DNA from 4 places in the Vibrio cyclitrophicus genome. Region 4 is predicted to be linked to each of the others. Evidence: predicted binding sites of a transcription regulator. Region 4 holds the regulator's gene; each other region holds the start of a gene.
The links. Region 4 encodes PurR, which represses purine synthesis genes. Its sites were predicted from a motif close to TNANGNAAACGTTTNCNTNA; they were not measured.
Positions count from the first base shown of each region.

Region 1 (5,204 bases), 920 kb from region 4:
AGCAAACTCGTCATTGATGAAGCTTACGTAACGTCGAAGCTCGGTGAATTCGTTGAAGACGAAGACCTAAGCCGCTTCATCCTGTAGCACACGAAACTCCAACTTATTGCTCTATCTCAAAGAAATAGCAGCTAATAAGCGAATTCAAGGCCCACTTTCGAGTGGGCTTTTTATTACTTGAAGAATGGGCGTATACTCAAATCACAGTTTGAAACGAAGACTTACAAAGAAATAGACCTACGATGAAACAATCTCTACTGATTTGGCTTGATGCCGCACGACCGAAAACTCTGCCTCTCGCACTCGTCTCTATTCTTACAGGAAGTAGTTTAGCGTTCTCCAGCGATCACTTTTCTTTATCGATAGCACTACTGGCTTTTTTAACCGCCACACTCTTACAAATTTTATCGAACCTAGCGAATGACTATGGCGATGCGGCTAAAGGCACCGACAACGAAAATCGTCTAGGACCAACACGCGCAATGCAATCTGGCGCGGTGAAGGCAACAACCATGAAGCAAGCGATCATCCTCAATATCGTGTTTACCGTTATCGCAGGGCTCATTCTGATTTTCCATGCGCTGACATCAATTGAAAGCATTCTGTCTTTCATCGCACTCGGCGTATTAGCGATTGTCGCGGCTATCGCATATACCGTAGGCAACAAACCCTATGGATATATTGGCCTAGGGGACTTATCTGTCTTTATCTTCTTTGGTTTGTTAGGTGTTTCTGGTACTTACTTCTTACACACTGGTCATGTTGAACCAAGTCTATTTCTTCCAGCGTTAGGCTGCGGAATGATGGCGGTTGCGGTACTCAATATCAATAACATGCGTGATATCGAAAACGACAGTGAATGCGGGAAACGCACCATGGCCGTTCGTCTAGGACAACGCAAAGCTAAGCAATACCACTTTGCACTTCTTGGATTGGCTCTCGCGTCTTTCGCTCTGTACCTACTCATTCAAGAAAAACCAGTCTGGATCAGTCTACCGTTTTTACTCAGCATTATTATTGTCTATAAGCATGGCAAGGCCGTGTGGGAAACAGAGAAGCCAGCACAAATAGCGCCGATGATGCCTGTCATTGTGAAATGCTCACTGGTCACTAACCTATTGTTTGCAGGGGTTGTCGTAGCTCAAACTCTACTGAGTTAATTGAGACTAATCATTGCAAAGGGATCAAGCACCGATATACTCAAACTAAGCTCATTGTTCAAAAGGTACGCAAATGGAATACAACACTTCAGCACTGTGCGACATATATCTGGATCAAGTGGATGTCGTGGAGCCAATGTTCAGCAACTTCGGTGGACGAGCATCCTTCGCCGGACAGATCACGACATTAAAGTGTTTTGAAGACAACGCTTTGATTCGCTCCGTATTAGAGCAAGATGGCTTGGGGCGAGTGTTGTTAATCGATGGTGGCGGCTCACTACGTAAAGCGCTGATCGATGCGGAGATAGCCCTACTTGCCGAAGACAATGAGTGGGAAGGTATTGTGGTTTACGGCTGTGTGCGTGAAGTCGATGAGCTTGAAGATATGAACCTAGGTATTCAAGCCCTAGCCTCTATACCTGTCGGCGCAAGCCAAGGTGGAGTAGGTGAGATTGATGTACCGGTTAACTTTGGTAGCGTGACCTTCTTACCGGAAGATTACCTCTACGCAGACAACACCGGCATCATCCTTTCTGCAGAGCCTCTGGATGTAGAACTTGATCTGGATGTTGAAGAAGAAGAGGTCGAGTAACTCAGCTTTGAATAATAAAACAAAGCATAAGAGTACGAAGCATTAGAACACAAACAAAAACGCCCGCTAATCAGTAGCGGGCGTTTTTTTAAATCCGAAGAGTCAATTACTCTACGTCATCCATTTTACCAAGAAGGTTACGGATACGATCTTGCCATGCAGAATGCTCTTCCTGCATTTGCTGAGTTTTTTGCTCTAGCTCATGACGACTTGCTTTAAGCTCACTAGCTTCAGTTGCTAGTGCTTGTTTCTCTTCTTTAAGCTCTTCCACTTCCATTTGAAGAAGTGCAATTGTATCTACTGCTGTTTGAATTTTTGCTTCTAGCTGCTCTAGTACTTCAAAAGACATTCTGGCCTACCTTTAAGTTATTCGTTTGATGGTGAAGGTTCACTCCACTTATTTCCCCATTCTACTCAGCAGAGCAAGGATAAACACTCAATATATTCGATATTTTGCGCCATTCGATGAAAAAAACAGCGCTTTTTACCGAATATTGACGTGAACTATTACCAACGCAACAACAGACTGATTATTTTGATGAATATTACCGGTTTTCGACCGCAAATTGATCAAGAGCAATCCCCAAAAAACAAAAAGGCAAACGTTTCCTTTTGGATATGGTAAAATTCGCCGCGAAATTTCTATTCCCCCTTTGAAAATTTTGGAGTCCGCATGAAACGCGATTTAGCAATGTCATTCTCTCGTGTCACAGAAGGTGCAGCACTAGCTGGTTACAAGTGGCTTGGCCGTGGCGATAAAAACGCTGCAGATGGCGCTGCTGTAGAAGTAATGCGTAGCCTATTAAACAAAACCGAAATTAGCGGTGAGATTGTTATCGGCGAAGGTGAAATCGATGATGCACCCATGCTATACATCGGCGAAAACGTAGGTGTAGGCGGCGACGCTGTCGACATCGCAGTTGACCCAATTGAAGGGACACGCATGACAGCAATGGGTCAATCAAATGCATTGGCAGTACTTGCTGCAGGCGAAAAAGGCAGCTTCCTTAAAGCGCCTGATATGTACATGGAAAAATTGGTAGTAGGCCCTGGCGCTAAAGGCGTGATTGACCTAGAGCTTCCATTGACCGAGAACCTCGAAAACATCGCTAAAGCATTAGGTAAAACACTCGATACTCTAGTAGTAACCACGCTTGCTAAACCTCGTCACGATCAAATCATCGCTGACATGCAAGCAATGGGCGTCCGTGTATTTGCAGTGCCTGATGGTGATGTTGCTGCTTCAATCCTAACGTGTATGCCAGATAGCGAAGTAGACGTCATGTACTGCATCGGCGGTGCACCTGAAGGTGTAGTTTCTGCTGCGGTTATTCGCGCACTAGACGGCGACATGCACGGCCGTCTTCTCCCTCGTCATGAAGTCAAAGGCGACACAGAAGAAAACCGTAAACACGGCGAAATTGAACTAGAACGTTGTGCTGAAATGGGCGTAACAGCGGGCATCGTGTTAAAAATGGAAGACATGGCGCGCAGCGACAACGTTGTATTCTCAGCAACAGGTATCACTAAGGGTGACTTACTAGAAGGTATTTCTCGCAAAGGTAATATCGCAACCACAGAAACACTGCTTATCCGTGGTCGCTGCCGTACGATCCGTCGTATCAAGTCTATCCACTATCTAGAGCGTAAAGACCCAGAAGTAGTGGGTCATATCCTGTAAACCTAAGCTCGGTTAAACAAAACATTCGAAGGCTGATACCAAGTATCAGCCTTTTGTTTTATGTCCTACGAGAATGGCACCATTTACAATCAATATAGTAAATGGTTATCAATATAGTAAATGGTTTGCTTTATAAACACCTTGCCCCATAATAGTAAGGTTCAGAGGTAGGGATAGTATGAAAACGAGCGACAAAATCTTACAAACCATTAAGCGTCAAGGCGCGGTAACCGCGAAACAATTGTCAGAAGAATTTGGCATGACGACAATGGGTGCAAGACAGCACCTGCAAAGTTTGGAAGATGACGGTATTCTTGCGTTTCATGACGTAAAAGTAAAAGTGGGACGCCCTACCCGCCACTGGTCTCTGACTCAGCAAGGGCATAGTCAATTCTCAGACCGACACGGTGAACTCACCATTCAGGTGATTGACGCTGTCGAAAACCTATTTGGCAAAGAAGGCTTAGCTAAAGTTGCAGCTGAACGTGAACAGCACACTCTTAAGCAATATCAAGCCGCTCTATCCGACTGTAATAATCTGATCAGTAAACTTGAAAAACTCACCCAACTTCGCGAAGAAGAAGGCTACATGGCAGAACTTCAAGAACAAGGTGATAACTATATCTTGATCGAAAATCACTGTCCTATCTGTAAAGCAGCGACTCGCTGTCCAAGCCTCTGTCAATCTGAGCTCAATGTATTTACTGAGTTACTCAAAGGTGAGTGTCATGTAAGCCGCACTGAACACATTATCGCTGGTGAGCGACGCTGTACTTATACTTTAACACCAGCACTTTTAACGTAGCCTCTGTATCAATACCAAGTCCAAGTCCAGCAGGCTGACGCCAAGTCATTGATCTTGTCTCAAGATTGAGAAAATACAAATTGATTAAAATTTGTACTAATTTATTTCTTAAGCTTAAAGCATATGAAACATGCTTAACGCTAAGGAAAGAAACATGGCATATCCACAGTCGGATCAAAAACTGCCCCCCTTTGACGAACTCGTCCAACTAGCGAAAAGTGATCCTGAAGCATTTAATCAATTCAAACATGATATGTGTGAACAAATGATTTGTTCTGCCTCTGAGGTGATGCAAGATCGACTTCGAGCCCAACAAAGTCACCTCGACTTAGTGGTCAGCCGTTGCAAGAATCCACACCATGCTAATGTTGTACTGATGCAAGAGCTACGCTGTCAGGTCTGTAAATTTCAAGATGCGCTTCAAGGCCGCTGTAGTTTTGAAGAGCCTGAATCTGAAAATGTGGTTCCTTTTAGGCCGAACACAGAACCGAAAATGTATTAAAAAATCGTTACTCAAACGCCCAAGCATCAGTAGCAAGATATTAGAGACCAAAAACATCGAGTAGGGTGAGGCGTTACCGCCTCATCCCTCTCACAGAACCGTACGTACGGACCTCGTATACGGCTCATGCACACTTCCATTCAGCATATTGGCTGAACACATACCCTGTCCTTATTGTCCCAAGATTTACCAATCCTTGGTCATTAAACCATTGATTTGGCATCGCATAGCTTGATAGTGGACTCGCTGCACTGACCCAACTTGTCATTGAGATATGCTGGAACGGCGGCTTATACCCTAACTGTTTTAACTTTCGATGTAAGCGTAGAGGCTTCTTCCAAAGTTTCAACTGGATACTACGCAGTCTTCTTCGTAGCCATCCTGCTAGTCTTGAGAACTCCCTGCGGCTATTGGTGATCCTTGTAGTGGTACGGTGAATTTGGTCACTTAGTTAGAGGTGATAT
Region 1 is NZ_AP025480.1:242,692-247,895, reverse strand. It holds gene hslU (HslU--HslV peptidase ATPase subunit) at 1-87, shown strand, start outside; gene OCW38_RS01115 (1,4-dihydroxy-2-naphthoate polyprenyltransferase) at 243-1,160, shown strand; gene rraA (ribonuclease E activity regulator RraA) at 1,234-1,752, shown strand; gene zapB (cell division protein ZapB) at 1,859-2,101, opposite strand; gene glpX (class II fructose-bisphosphatase) at 2,426-3,433, shown strand; gene OCW38_RS01095 (helix-turn-helix transcriptional regulator) at 3,612-4,238, shown strand; gene OCW38_RS01090 (DUF3135 domain-containing protein) at 4,393-4,740, shown strand; partial or broken gene OCW38_RS01085 (group II intron reverse transcriptase/maturase) at 4,865-5,161, opposite strand.
Region 1: glpX (class II fructose-bisphosphatase) is a predicted target of PurR. The motif match lies at 2,347-2,366, and genes of this name have one in related genera.

Region 2 (5,204 bases), on a different replicon from region 4:
AAAATCATGTAACTGTTTAGCAAAGCCGTTGATATCTTGATCATTCTTATTAACAACATCCGATATCAACAGACAACTTGCACCTTGAGTCACAATCGCACTCGCCACAACATCGCCTTTTGTTGTCCCTACATAAAGCTCATGTTCGTCCGACAGCATTATCTGGCTTAAGAATTCCAACATGTGCGCTCTTTCGGTTTCATTTTGATAGGCACTGGCTTGGTTAAGAGAGAAAAGTACGGTCAGTTTATGGAAGTCGACTTTGTGCAATTCATCAATTTGAGTAGGAGTTTGGTCTTGCGGGAGGAGTTGGTAAGTCTTTTGAGAAAGTTGGTTTTTATAGATGTCTCGACCGAGGAGGCTCTCTTTTGCAGGATATGCAATATCGAGTTGACTAAATAGCCATTTATTTTTCTGGTGTGCAATTTCAGGTATTTCGTTATTCATTCTTTTAGTACCCACGGTTAGTATCCCCAAATATCACAGTTATTTGGAAGACATATGGTCGACTGAGGTGCCGAACTACAAGCAGAAAGGATACAGAGCATGATCAAAGCCAACAAGTACTTTAAATGCTTCATCTTTTTCATTATCCAACAACATCCTTTAAGAACTTAACGAAAAGCTCTACACTCGTATTCAAGCTTTCAATATCCTTATAGTAAACAGAACTATATAAATAAAAAGGACTTCTTATGAAAAAAGCCTTAATAACAGCAGGTATCATCGCAATGTTAACTGGCTGTTCGGACAACGAGGTTGGCGACGTCTCACTGGGTTTCTTCACAATGAAAGATATCAAGATGTCTTCTTTAGATGACGATAAGATCGCAGGTGTGACTTGCCATATCGCATCAATAGAGGCAAACCTCAGCCTTTCTGATCCAAGTGATAGCTCTATTTCTTGTCGTCAAACAGGTGAAATCACACCAGAAATGATTGCTCAAATTGACAAAAGCAAGTCAGGCGAAGTGGTATTTAAGAAATCAAAGAGTATTTTCTTCAAGACAATGAAGGTTCGCCGTATTTACGATGCAGAGAATCAATCACTGCTCTACTTGTCTTACACTACAAAGGAAACAGAAGGTAGCTTCAAACACAGCCTTTCAACTGTTCCGCTATGGGGTACAAAGGCTTACGTTGATCCCGCAACGTTAGTACCAACAGAATAGCGACAAGCGAATAGTCTTACGTAAATAGTCAAGCGAATCACCTGTACAGACATTGTACAGGTGATTCAAAATGTAATAAAAATGAAAGAAACAGAAATAAAATGTGATATCATGCGGCAAAATTTTTTCACTGTATTTTTCATATGAAGTTTCCTGGACAGCGTAAATCTAAGCACTACTTTCCAACTCACGCACGTGATCCGTTGGTCAACCAAATTCAACAAACACCCAAGCTACACCGCGCAACAATTGTCGGTGTTGGTCAAACGATTGTTGATATCGAAGCCCGTGTTGATAACGCGTTCTTAGAAAAATACGAGCTGAGTAAAGGTCACTCGCTAGTATTGGAAGAAAGTAAAGCAGATGCGCTATATGAAGAGTTAGTTGAGCGCGGTTTGATCACACATCAATACCCTGGCGATACTATTGGTAATACACTGCACAATTATTCCGTACTCGCAGACAGCAAATCTGTTCTGCTTGGCGTCATGTCTAAGAAAATTGAAGTTGGCTCATTTGGTTATCGTTACCTATGCCGCACTTCTTCTCGTATGAACTTAAACCACCTACAAACTGTTGATGGTCCTATTGGTCGTTGTTATACGCTCATTACCGAAGATGGCGAACGTACATTCGCGATCAACGAAGGACACATGAATCAACTGCTTCCTGAAAGCATTCCTGAGCAGGTTTTCGAAAAGGCCTCAGCGTTAGTCGTCTCTTCATACTTAATGCGCGGTAAGCCAGAAGATCCAATGCCAAAAGCCGTGCAAAAAGCAATTGAATACGCGAAATCGCACAATGTGCCTGTTGTACTCACGCTTGGTACTAAATACGTGATCGAAGGAAATGCTGAATGGTGGCAAGAATACCTAAAAGAAAACGTTACTATCGTTGCGATGAACGAAGATGAGGGTGAAGCTCTAACTGGCGAGAAAGATCCTCTACTTGCGGCTAATAAAGCACTTGAATGGGTAGACCTAGTGCTATGTACTGCTGGCCCAATCGGTCTTTACATGGCTGGCTACACAGACGAGTTAGCGAAGCGTGAAACGACTCTGCCATTGTTACCTGGTAACATCCCAGAGTTCAATAAGTATGAATTCAGCCGTGCAATGCGTAAGCAAGACTGCCAAGACCCAGTGAAAGTATACTCTCACATCGGCCCTTACTTAGGTGGTCCACTAGAGATTAAAAACACCAACGGTGCTGGCGATGGCGCGCTTTCTGCTCTATTACACGATATGGCAGCGAACAGCTACCACCACGTGAACGTGCCGAATTCAGAAAAACATGAATACACGTGCCTAACGTACTCGTCATTGTCCCAAATTTGTAAGTACGCAAACCGTGTAAGCTACGAAGTGTTGACTCAGCACTCTCCTCGCCTTTCTCGCGCGCTACCAGAACGCGAAGATAGTTTAGAAGAAACATACTGGGATCGTTAATCAGGCTTTAGCTAATTAGCTTTATTAGCTGGTGAGACTTTCCAGAACTAAAAGGGCTGCTATATGCAGCCCTTTTAGTATCAAACGATAATGTAAGTACAACCGAAGGTAATCAAATCGAATATTTTGCTCGTTTAAGATTTGATCTCGCGCAATGACTCTTTAGATCTGTTATCTTCCAGCACATAATTCGTGTGGTTTGCCTTTACTTGGCAAATTTATACAGTACTATCGCCACGCAAACGTTTACGTACCACCTTTCGGTTCTGATATAAGGATCAAATATGCTATCTGATATTGATATTTGTCGCTCAACTCCCCTTAAAAACATCAGTGAGGTTGCCAAACACGCTGGCTTACAAAATAACGAACACCAGCCACTAGGGCAATATAAGTCAAAGGTGTCTCTAACGTCACTGGAGCGTCTCGCTAACCAACAAGATGGTAAGTTGGTTGTCGTAACAGCGATTACTCCGACGCCGCTCGGTGAAGGTAAAACCGTTACCACAATCGGACTAGCACAAGGGCTCGCTAAGATTAACCAATCGGCAATGGCCTGTATTCGTCAGCCTTCAATGGGTCCAGTATTCGGCGTTAAAGGCGGTGCTGCAGGCGGTGGATATTCTCAAGTAGCCCCAATGGAACAATTAAACCTGCATCTGACTGGCGATATTCATGCTGTAACAGCTGCTCACAACCTCGCATCTGCCGCGATTGACGCACGTTTGTATCACGAACAACGTGAAGGTTTAGGAGCTTTTGAAGCGCGCTCTGGCTTAAAAGCCTTAGATATCGATCCCAACAGAATCGTGTGGCGTCGTGTGCTCGATCACAATGACCGCGCACTTCGTATGCTCACCGTTGGAAAAAATGAAGCCGGTAAAACGATTAATGGCTTTGAGCGTGAAGACGGATTTGATATCTCAGCAGCTTCAGAGTTAATGGCAATACTCGCATTGGCGAATAACCTTCAAGACTTGCGTAAACGTATCGGTCGAGTGGTACTTGCGTATAACCAGCACGGCTTACCGCTAACGGCAGATGACTTCAGCGTTGCAGGGGCGATGACCGTAACAATGAAAGATTCTATCGAGCCTACATTGATGCAAACCCTTGAAGGCGTTCCTACGTTAATTCACGCTGGGCCATTCGCAAACATTGCACATGGCAACTCATCCATCATTGCCGATAAAATAGCATTGAAGCTTAGTGACTTTGTTGTAACTGAAGGTGGGTTCGGCTCAGATATGGGCTTTGAAAAAGCGTGCAACATAAAAGTGAAGGCGTCGAACAAGAAACCTGACTGCGCAGTTGTCGTTGCAACATTACGCGGCTTAAAGGCGAACTCTGGATTATACGATTTAAGACCAGGGAATCCCTTACCAGATTCAATTTTTAGTGATGACCAAGACGCGCTGATAGCAGGCTTTGAAAACCTTAAATGGCATATCAACAATGTCAAACAGTACGGTGTATCTATTGTTATTGCAATCAACCGCTTCCCACAAGACTCAATTCAAGAGCTAAACGCTTTAAAACAGATGATCATCGATTTTGACCCAAGTGTTCGCGTTGAAATAAGCGAAGCATTTGGCAAAGGCGGTGAAGGTGCCACTCAACTAGCGCATGCCGTCGTAAAAGCTTGCCAAGATAACAATGAGTTCAAGCCGTTGTATCAATCTGAACAGAGTTTGGAAGAGAAACTGATGGCAGTTGCTGAAGTTGGCTACGGGGCATCAAGCATTACATTATCAGCTCTTGCGAAACAACAGCTTGAGGAATTTAACAAACACGGCTTTAACGGCCTATCGGTTTGCTTGGCAAAAACGCCGTTGTCTATCTCGACAGAAGCACACATAAAAGGAGCGCCGGCTCATTTTGACGTTCCTGTTAGAGAATTAAAACTGTGTGCTGGTGCGGGCTTTATTTATGCTTTGTGTGGCAATGTGATGACCATGCCTGGGTTACCTGATAAACCTGCATTTATGTCGTTGGATATTGATGACAAAGGGGACATCATCGGGTTAAGTTAATCAATACAATATCTTAGTTCAATTGAGAAGCTCACCAACGATTTGCCTACTCGCCATCTAACGAATTAGCCTGTTACGAGTAGGCATCATTTAGCGTTGTTTATTATTACTTAATCAATCAATTAGCAACCCCAATTGCAAAAAGTTGCACTAAAACCATAATAATATGCAAATCTTGTTTTAAGTTCTGGGTCAAGATCACATTAAAAACCCTATAAAATATATAGTATTGCGCTGATTCTTTAAGGACAGCGATGAATACGAGTATAAAAAAGCTAATCAGTCAATTTCTGTGCACCTTATTTGCGCTAGGATTAGTCCCTGCCCTCTATATTAACTCCGAGCTTGATAGGGTCGAGGCTCAGCACGCGTTAAATATTAAACAGTCTAGCCAAAATCAAATCGAATATAGCTTCAATGAGCTTGCTGTTATTGTCGATCAAATCTCAAACTCTGTTCCTGCCATTGCCGATTCACGGACACTGCTACGCGCAATTGAAGAGCCTTCAACTATCAATAGAGAAACATTAGAAGATCTTTGGGTAATGCTG
Region 2 is NZ_AP025481.1:615,451-620,654, reverse strand. It holds gene OCW38_RS17700 (hypothetical protein) at 1-447, opposite strand, end outside; gene OCW38_RS17695 (CreA family protein) at 696-1,172, shown strand; gene OCW38_RS17690 (inosine/guanosine kinase) at 1,316-2,620, shown strand; gene OCW38_RS17685 (formate--tetrahydrofolate ligase) at 2,905-4,653, shown strand; gene OCW38_RS17680 (sensor domain-containing diguanylate cyclase) at 4,908-5,204, shown strand, end outside.
Region 2: OCW38_RS17685 (formate--tetrahydrofolate ligase) is a predicted target of PurR. The motif match lies at 2,855-2,874, and genes of this name have one in related genera.

Region 3 (5,204 bases), 230 kb from region 4:
TTGATGTTGGCGGCGTTCTCTTTTTCTAATGACCTGAGTGAAGAGTCTGGTCTATTAACCGTGACCATTATGGGTATCTGGCTTGCTAACGTGAAAGGGTTGGATCTCGAAGATATTATTGAGTTCAAAGAAACCTTAACTGTGTTACTTATCTCAGCACTGTTTATCTTACTGGCGAGTCGACTTGATTCAGGGACTTTCCTCTCGATAGGTTGGGGGGGGATTGGCTTATTAGCGGTCGTTATGCTGGTGGCTCGTCCTCTGAGTGTGTGGATCAGCGGGATCGGCACGGATCTCAGCTCGGCAGATAAATGGTTTTTGAGTTGGATGGCGCCTCGCGGGATCGTCGCTGCCGCAGTTTCTTCTCTGTTTGCAATCAAGCTTCAAGAAAAGCAATTAATCGAAGGCGCAGACCTGTTGGTGCCAATGGTGTTTTTGGTCATCATCGGTACGGTTGTGATTCAGAGTCTCACTGCCAGTTGGTGGGCAAGGAAGTTAGGTGTGACCCAGGAGAAGGCACAAGGGGTTGTATTCTTTGGTGCGACTCACTTTACACGGCAGTTTGCCAAAGTACTGGCGACACATAACATTAACAGTGTGCTTGCCGATACCAACTGGGAAAGCATTCGCTTGGCGCGCATGGATAACTTGAATGTCTATTTTGGTAATCCAGCTTCGAGCCACGCTGAAAATAATCTTGATTTGGATGGAATAGGGCGTGCGATGATTGTATCGCCGTATCGTCAAACCAACCCGTTAGTTAGCATGCACTATCAAGACGAGTTTGGAGAGAATAAAGTCTTTGAGCTTGAATCCTCAGAGAATAAACATGAAAGGCATCAAGTGAACCGCGATGGAAATAGAAGTCTGTTTTCTGAAGGGGTGACGTATTCCAAATTGAATTCACTAATGGCTCAAGGCAGCCAAATTAAGAGCACAGGCTTAACAGAAGCATTTGATCTCAACGAGTTTAAGGCTCTGTACCCTAAAGCGATTCCTCTTGGGGTGATTACCGACGGTGATTTCCGCTTAGTGACACAAGGTTCTGACCTGGAAAAACTAGCATCCACCGATTGCGAGATCGTTAGCTTACTACCACCTTCTGAACAGACAGAAAAAACCGATATTCCAGATAAGTAGCGAGTCGCTCTATATTAAAAGTGAGTAGCTTAGTATCAAAAGTGAAAAGCATAGAAAAAGCCGCAACGTTCTTCACGTTGCGGCTTTTTCATTTTATTCATACTGTCGCTGCGAGTTACTTTGAGTGAAATTGTTCACAAGCGATCATTGTATTCTCGATTAGGCTCGCTACTGTCATTGGACCTACACCACCCGGTACTGGTGTGATGAAGCTTGCGCTCTCTTTAGCCACATCGTATTCAACGTCGCCAACGAGCTTGCCAGATTCCAAACGGTTGATACCAACATCGACCACAACAGCACCTTTCTTAATCCAAGCACCAGGAATGAAGTTAGGCTTACCAACGGCAACCACCACAACATCGGCTTGACGTACATGACCTTCAAGGTCTTTGGTGAAGCGGTGACATGTTGTTGTCGTACAACCTGCTAGAAGAAGCTCTAGCGTCATTGGGCGACCTACGATGTTTGATGCGCCAACCACAACCGCGTGTTTTCCACGTAAGTCGATGTTGTAACGGTCAAGCAGCGTTATGATGCCTTTAGGCGTACAAGAGCGTAACTTAGGCATACGTTGAGCCAAACGACCTACGTTGTATGGGTGGAAGCCATCAACGTCTTTTTCTGGTGTGATGCGCTCAAGAACGTGAGTAGTATCAATACCAGCAGGCAAAGGTAGTTGAACTAGAATACCGTCAATTTCCGGATCTTCGTTCAGTTGGTCTACCAATGTTAGTAGTTCATTTTCTGTCGCTGTGGCTGGCAAATCGTAAGATTTAGAAACGAAGCCAACTTCTTCACACGCTTTACGCTTACTTCCTACGTAAACCTGAGAAGCTGGGTCTTCACCCACTAAAACAACCGCTAGGCCCGGAGCGCGTAGTCCAGCTTCTGTACGAGCTTTTACACGTGCCGCTACTTCAGAGCGAACCGTTTGAGAAATTAGCTTTCCATCAATATTTTGAGCAGTCATGAATTTCCTTAGTATTGATATTCAAGTTAGTGGCTGATGTTTTTGGCGCATTATTCCAGAAAATCTTTTTGATTACCATCAAGCAAACGATTGCTTTGGTTTAATTTTCAACACTTATATGTTTGTTGCCCTTTTTTTACTCACTTAGATCAGAATGTTACATAAAGCCGTTGCTTTACTGATTCGAATTCGTATAATTCGTTCCTGTAGCGCGCCCTTAGCTCAGCTGGATAGAGCACCTCCCTTCTAAGGAGGTGGTCGAAGGTTCGAATCCTTCAGGGCGTGCCATTATTTAAAGAAACCCGATAACTCTCCGAGTTGTCGGGTTTTTTGCATTTTACACATCATAAAACACTTCTTTTCAAGCGCTACTCATTTTTTTCTGTTATTCGTTTCATTCGGTTTATGTAATATAAAGTTAAAATTGTTCGTTTTTTGGGTTTACATCATTTGGTAATAAAGCCACTATGAATTCACGAAGAATAGACAAGTAAAGCTATTAGCCAGTCGGTTTAAGAATCAAACCTTCTGCCAATAGCTGATTTAGAGGAAGTAATGGCAGGAAACAGTATCGGACAACATTTCCGCGTGACTACGTTCGGAGAAAGTCACGGTATCGCACTAGGATGTATCGTAGATGGGTGCCCACCAGGATTAGAAATTACCGAAGCAGACCTTCAAAGAGATTTGGACCGTCGTCGCCCTGGTACTTCTCGTTATACAACGGCTCGCCGTGAAGCGGATGAAGTGAAAATCTTATCAGGTGTATTTGAAGGCCAAACTACGGGCACTTCTATTGGTCTATTGATTGAAAATACAGACCAACGCTCTAAAGACTATTCCGAAATTAAAGACAAATTCCGTCCTGGTCATGCTGACTATACCTACCATCAAAAGTACGGTGTGCGTGATTACCGTGGCGGCGGTCGCTCTTCTGCTCGTGAAACTGCAATGCGTGTTGCGGCAGGTGCAATTGCGAAGAAATACCTGAAACAAGAATTTGGTATTGAAATCCAAGCTTACCTCTCTCAAATGGGTGATATCTCAATTGATAAAGTGGATTGGAATGAGATCGAAAACAACGCGTTTTTCTGCCCAGATGCCGACAAAGTTCCTGAGTTTGACCAACTGATTCGTGACCTGCTAAAAGAAGGCAACTCGATCGGTGCGAAGATTCAAGTGGTTGCGACTAAAGTGCCTGTAGGCCTTGGTGAGCCAATATTTGATCGTTTAGATGCTGACATTGCTCACGCTCTAATGAGCATTAATGCGGTGAAAGGTGTTGAGATTGGTGATGGCTTTGATGTCGTTAATCAACGTGGTAGTGAACACCGTGATCCATTAACTCCAGAAGGCTTCAGCAGCAACCATGCTGGCGGTATCTTAGGCGGCATTTCTACTGGTCAAGATATTGTGGCAAGCATTGCGCTTAAACCAACATCAAGTATTACCGTTCCTGGTGACACGATCACTAAAGACGGTGAAGCAACGCAGTTAATCACTAAAGGTCGCCACGATCCATGTGTGGGTATCCGTGCGGTGCCTATTGCTGAAGCGATGCTGGCTATCGTTCTGCTTGATCACTTGCTACGCCATCGCGGTCAAAACTTTGGTGTGACAACTGAAACGCCAAAAATCTAATTTTGCATCTATTCTTTCAATATTGAAATTATAGATACTAAAAGGGGCTGTCTCATTATGAGGCTGCCCCTTTTTTTATATTTTAGTGCATGACGCGCAGCGTTTCGTATTTTAGTACTAGCAAGCGCTAGTGTACCGAGCTTTCAGGGTCAAGCTGAAACGAAGGTAAGCGCCACTTGAATCGTACGGCCGCCATACGCAGCAAGTAACCAACCACAAGCGTAACAATCGTTGCGGTTACGTCGTTAATGCCAAGCTCAAGCAAACCTAGGTATAAACCTGAAGCGACAAGTGCGACAGATGCATATAGCTCTTCATGCAGAACCAATGGTGTTTGACGGCAGATAAGGTCACGCAACAAACCACCAAACACGCCAGTTACCAAGGCAGACACCATACAGATCATTGGGTGCAGACCCATGGTCATCGCGACCTTCGTGCCAATGATGCTGAACACGATAAGACCTAGAGCATCTAAACGAATGAACAAGCCTTTTAACTTGATTACCCATTTAGCCAGTCCTGTTGTGATAACACCTGCGATACAGGTGATCGCCAGATATTGTGGGTTTTCAACCCAACCTAAAGGGTAATGGCCGAGTAAGATATCTCGTACTGTACCGCCGCCAATTGCCGTTGCACTTGCAACCAACATTACACCAAACCAATCCATTTTTTGTTTGCCAGCACTGAGAGCGCCGGTCATGGCTTCTGCCGTGATGCCAATGATATACAAAACACTTAGTAGCATTGCTGTAGCTCTATAATTTAGGTCTATAAATTGGAGTTTTATAAGGCCTTGAGGATATAAAAATGAAGCGCGAGTGTAGTAGTAAAAACGCTGATTGACGAATGAATATTTGTACCGTGAATAGGCATTTCGGATTAGCTAAACTAATTATTTACCTCAAAGTGGTGTAATCTTGGATCAGCAATCGATTGTCACGATAAAGTCTAATGGTTAGCACAAAATCATTACTCGTTATAGGGCTTTACCGAGTGCTTAAAAAAACGCAAAATGCCCCTGTTCTTTTTACTTAAATATGAATTTATGACGCACCAATACTCAGACATTATCGACATTTTTAATCAGACTTTCTTTGAAAGCTTTAACACCAAATTGGAGCTCGGCGCTGATGAGCCGATCTATTTACCTGCCGACGACGACACTCCACATCATCGAATTGTTTTCGCTCGCGGCTTCTATGCCTCTGCGTTACATGAAATAGCACATTGGTGTGTCGCTGGTCCTGAGCGTCGTTTATTGGAAGACTTTGGCTATTGGTATGAACCTGATGGCCGAACTGAGTCAGTTCAAGCTGAGTTTGAAAAAGTCGAAATACGCCCACAAGCGTATGAATGGATCATTGCGACGAGCGCAGGCTTTCCTTTTAATGTCAGCTGTGACAATCTACACGGCGATTTTGAGCCAGATCGCTTGGCCTTTATG
Region 3 is NZ_AP025480.1:928,922-934,125, forward strand. It holds gene OCW38_RS04385 (cation:proton antiporter) at 1-1,140, shown strand, start outside; gene folD (bifunctional methylenetetrahydrofolate dehydrogenase/methenyltetrahydrofolate cyclohydrolase FolD) at 1,256-2,113, opposite strand; tRNA gene OCW38_RS04395 (tRNA-Arg) at 2,325-2,401, shown strand; gene aroC (chorismate synthase) at 2,669-3,754, shown strand; gene OCW38_RS04405 (trimeric intracellular cation channel family protein) at 3,882-4,505, opposite strand; gene OCW38_RS04410 (elongation factor P hydroxylase) at 4,806-5,204, shown strand, end outside.
Region 3: folD (bifunctional methylenetetrahydrofolate dehydrogenase/methenyltetrahydrofolate cyclohydrolase FolD) is a predicted target of PurR. The motif match lies at 2,192-2,211, and genes of this name have one in related genera.

Region 4 (5,204 bases):
GGTACTATCATAGTACGTAACGTCGCTGAGTTAGCAGCAGGGCGTGTGCGTTCAATGGTATTAGGCGGCGCTGTTACTAAGCTAAACACTCGCTCTCAAGTTTTAATCAAATTAGGTAACTTAAGTAAACACATTATTCCTTACATGTGGTTATACAGTCTTTTTGCGTATGTAGTAATGCCGCAGAAAAGCCAAAAAGAGTCTCGTCACCTTTTTATCCGTGAAGCTAAAAAACTGTGCCAAAAAGAGTTTAAGCGCTGGTTTATCTTAACGGCAGATGTAAACCCTTTGATGAAGTATTTTAAAGATAGGGAATTACCAATACCGACTCTTTATTTGATGGGCGAACGTGATTACATGTTTATTAAGCCTGTAAAAGAAATGGTGGAAGCACATGAGTCGAGCGAGCTAGTAGAAATTCCGAATTGTGGACACGTATGTAATGTGGAAAATCCTGAAGAGTTTAATCAACGTTCGATTGCGTTTATTCAAAAGCAAATTCAGTGATTATCTCGATTCTTTATCAGAACAGACGCTCGAATAGAATTGAAACAAAAACGGGAAGCTAATTTTAGCTTCCCGTTTTTGTTTGGAGGAGGTATCTGACCGAGTTGTTATATAAGGCCGTTGGAGCCACTTTACCTTTCAAAACCTGCTATTCAGGAGAAGCAGCACCGCACTGCCAACAAGAGCCAAATTGGGCTTCATTGACTTCATGACACTGTCTGCAACGCCACTCTTCATAGATTATAGAATCTTGCTGTTTTTGGTATTCATTGACAATAACACGTGCCTTATTGGCTTGTTCTGGTTCATACAGCCAAACATACGGGTCAGTATCTTCTGTAAAAGGGATTTCCCCTTTCAAACCAAACAAACCCTCACCACGGACCTCACACGCAATATTCTCACTTTCTAGCAATCCACATATGATGTGAGCTTCAGTAGGGTTCGATGCGCTAAAGATTTTCATTGAAATAGAACCTTATTTGGCTATGTGTGTTATCTAATCTATATCCATTATTCAGCTACAGGTGTTGAGCGAAACTTACCCATCAACCATTTAGCAATAATTGGGAATATACCTAGTAATGCAAATGACAGCAGCACTGAAGGAGACACGATACCCGAAAGTGAATCTATTTCTGCGAGTTGAGTACCAGCATTTAAGAAAACAGCTGTACCTGGCAACATCCCAATTTGACTCGTAATGTAGTAACGACTTACCGACATCGGCGTTAGACCCATCAACAGGTTGATAAGGAAAAATGGGAATACAGGGATCAGGCGTAGAGAAAATAAGTAAAATGCCCCGTCTTTTTCGACACCTTTATTCATGGTCGCCAATTTGTCGCCGAATTTGGTTTGAATCCAGTCACGTAACAAATAGCGGCTACTCAAAAAGGCGATAGTTGCACCGATTGCACTGGCGAATGACACCAATAACAAACTATTCCAAAAACCAAAGAGCGCAGCACCCAATAGGGTCACAACAGCAGCTCCTGGAATCGAGAAAGCGGTAATCATGACGTAAGCTGCGAAATAAATAGCAGCCGCGGCGATAAAATTACTGTCAATGTATTCATTCAAAACGGCTTGCTGAGCCTTGGCATTCTCAAGTGTGAGGTATTGGCCAAAGTTGACGCCTAGTAAGACAATCGTTATGACCAACACAATACCCAATATCATTTTCTTACTCATTGATACTTCCTCTAAATTTTCAATGCATACCGATAGTATAGATAGACAGGTAAAGCTTAGATTAACTTTCAACAGATATAAAAAAAAGCCGCATAAATGCGGCTTAGTTATGTGTAGTTTTAACTGACAATGTTAATTTACGCGACTGATAAGCTCTTCGCGACGCTGCTGCGGTATAACAGACCAATGTGTACCATTAATCGCACCTTCTAGCGCCCAAAGTAACTCGATACTGACAGAGGACGCGTGAGATTCCTTGATGGCGTTAAACGCGTTTACAGAGCCAGATTCATATAAACGTTCTACGGAATCTATCCCAGCCTTTTTCAACATGCGCTCGGTAGCAAGTCGAAGGTTAGGAAGGTCTTTTAATCGAGTTGGTTCAGCAGAAGACTGTTCAGCTTTTTCATCTTTAGCAAAACCCAAAGACGTAGTCGCAAGCTGCAAGATTTTTTCTTGATCCTGCCACAGGCCTTCAGGCAAAGCGAAATATTTAGTAACAACAGGGAAGCCACGTTTTTTGTAAACGTAAGGTTGAAACCCTTGTTGTTCAAATTGCTTTGTTGTGCATTTGTCCGCTCGTATATGCAACTGGTCATTTACAACCAGAGCAAACATCGTGTCATCGGCAAAAAGACCGAAGCCACCAAACATTGAACGTGATTTTATTTTTCCTAGGGACTCAAATAACTTCATTGAGTCCTTTAGTATCGGTTTATCCATGTTATTTATCTCGGTGTATTTGAACTACGCCACCAAATAAGCAGGTCCGAGAGATTAGCAAAATGTTGCAACTAAATTGTCAATAAGCCGTAAATTACTAAATTATTAGTAACCACTGCATTTTGCCATCGGTAACCCCGCTACCATACCAACGAGTGGTTTAGGCCGGAAGCTTTGCGTCTCACTCTTTCGAGTGGTTTGCCCTGTGCGTGACTGATTAAATAGAATAAAGTTTTTGTTGAATGAAGCTCACACTTGTTATTTCAAAATGTGATATTGCTTCAATTAATGATCTTGCTGTTATGATACCAGGTTCATTAATGTTGTTGATAAAAAAAGCGCACCTAAAGGTGCGCTTGATTAGAATAAACTGAATTTATCAATTAATTTAACGTTTTAACTGTACTTCGCTCAACAATTTCAGGGTGCATTTCGAAAACGCGTTTTTCATGATCTTTATCTTTGATGCGTTCTAACAAAATTTCGAATGCATTTTTACCAACACGACGCTTCGGTTGGTGAACCGTGGTCAATGGTGGGGAGAAATATTCAGCGAGTTCGATGTTATCGTAACCAATAACTGATATATCTTCAGGAATGCGAATTCCTTTTTCTTGTAATCGACTCATCAAACCTAGTGCCATGGTGTCGTTGAAACAGAACACTGCCGTTGGGCGATCTTTCATCTCAACAATCTTATCTGCTGCTATAACAGCAGTATCACATTCAAAGTTACCTTCAATGATCAAGCGTTCGTCAGTGGCAATATTAGCTTCGTCAAATGCACGTTTGTATCCTGCGATACGTTCAACACAGGCTGCTTTATCTAAGTGGCCACTTAAACAAGCAATCTTAGAGTGACCGCGTTCAATAAGGTACTTGGTCGCTAGGTAGCCACCTTCTTCAGAGTTATCAATGATCTTGTCGGCTTGAGAGCTCTCAGGACCCCAGTCCATCACTACTTTAGGAATGTCAGCGTGACGGTCTAACATTTCTCTTAGTTCTTCAGTTAGGTCTGAACACATAACCAAGATGCCATCTACACGCTTCTCTGCAAGCATTCGAATGTAATCACGTTGCTTCTCATAAATACCGCCTGTGTTACACAAAATCAAAGTGTAGCCTTGACGGTAGCAGTAGCTCTCTACGCCATCGATAACCTCAGAGAAGAATAGGTTGGTTGACTGAGTTACTAGCATGCCGATAGTGCGTGTTGTATTACATTTCAAACTACGAGCAACAGCACTCGGTGCATAGTTTAGTTCGTCTACGGCTTTGTTTACTTTTTCTTGAGTCGCTTCTGCGACAAAACGTGTTTTGTTGATTACGTGAGAAACGGTTGTTGTTGATACGCCTGCTAAGCGAGCGACATCTTTTATAGTGGCCATGGTTTTATCCTATTAGAAGCTACTTTCCCAAAGTACGGAATAAAGTAGCCGTTAAGCTACTTAACTAAGAGCTTAAATTTGTAGGGCTCTTTGGGTACTAAAGTGCTAAAAAACAAAAAACCGCTATTGAGCGGCTTGTCTTAACACCGAAATGCTTTGAACTTAAATAAGCTTAGCATTTCGTGAATGTTTCATATTTTATCGTTTGCGGTCACAATTTTAGACTGACTAGAAATTACTCGCAATATAATTCACCCAGAAATCCGGGTGAATTGTCACATTCTACTGAATTTATTTACCTAGTCGTTGGGCGAACTTATTCACCAGCTAAATATTGAGTGTCTAAATTGCAAAATGCGAGTAGCAAAGACGAGACCGAAGCGTAGAAACCAAACTGGTCAACGTCATGACATTTCACATTAAACTTTGGCAACCAAGTAAGTAGTTGCTGATCGATAAACTGCTGTTGAATGACGAACGATTTCTCTAATTCTTCTTCAAGCTCAGTTTCATTTGAACGGATGATTAGATTGCCAAGGAAGTCGAGTTCGATAGCAATGTGATCTGCAGGTTCTTTTAAGTCTTGGTTCACGATTAAGTTGTGCTTAGCCATGATGTCTTCCATGTCTTTAGCTGGCTTATCGTTTAATAGACCTGTTTCGCCGATGTACATTGAAGCGTAAGGTAAAGCACCATGTTTGTCTGTCTTCAAGAAAAGGTCGCAGAAGTCAGCAGACAGTTCCAGTTGGGCATCTTCACGTGTTTGTAGACGGTTCAATGCGTCTACAAGCTTATCAATCGAAGGCTTTAGAGCTTCATTCGAACCTAAACCAGAAAGGAAAGAACGAATTTCAACAGAGTGGTAGTGATCGAGTTCTTCTTGAGTGAGCTCTTTGGCGAATAAGCTTGATAACCACCAGTAAATTTCTGCTCTTTGCTCGTTGAATGCTTTCGTATCTTTCATTTCATAGATCCTGATTTAGTCTTGTGATGTTTATATACCCAGCGCCGTTAAGTCATTTGGGTACAAGCACACCAAGGCTGAATAACAAGGTTATTTGCTAAGCGCAAAGTGACTCGTTCGTAGTAATGCCTATATTGAATTGCGATGGACGATAAATAGCAAGGTTTAAGATTGTCTTGTATCAAAAAAAATCCATGTTTCTGGCTTTTATCTTCAGTACCACTAGAATTGTTACTAGTTATGAATAGAATAGTCATTGAAACTATTAAATAAGAAAAGTGGTGTAGATGAGCTATCACGTATTGGTCGTAGAAGATGATGTGGTAACCCGCAGTAAACTGGTTGGATATTTCCAGAACGAAGGTTACACAGTGAGTGAAGCTGAGAGCGGCGCTCAGATGAGAAACGTGTTGGAAGAAAACAACGTT
Region 4 is NZ_AP025480.1:1,160,072-1,165,275, forward strand. It holds gene OCW38_RS05335 (alpha/beta fold hydrolase) at 1-507, shown strand, start outside; gene OCW38_RS05340 (putative signal transducing protein) at 656-973, opposite strand; gene OCW38_RS05345 (TVP38/TMEM64 family protein) at 1,021-1,701, opposite strand; gene OCW38_RS05350 (TfoX/Sxy family DNA transformation protein) at 1,834-2,424, opposite strand; cyclic di-GMP riboswitch class I at 2,552-2,637, opposite strand; gene purR (HTH-type transcriptional repressor PurR) at 2,808-3,812, opposite strand; gene torD (molecular chaperone TorD) at 4,129-4,776, opposite strand; gene torR (two-component system response regulator TorR) at 5,064-5,204, shown strand, end outside.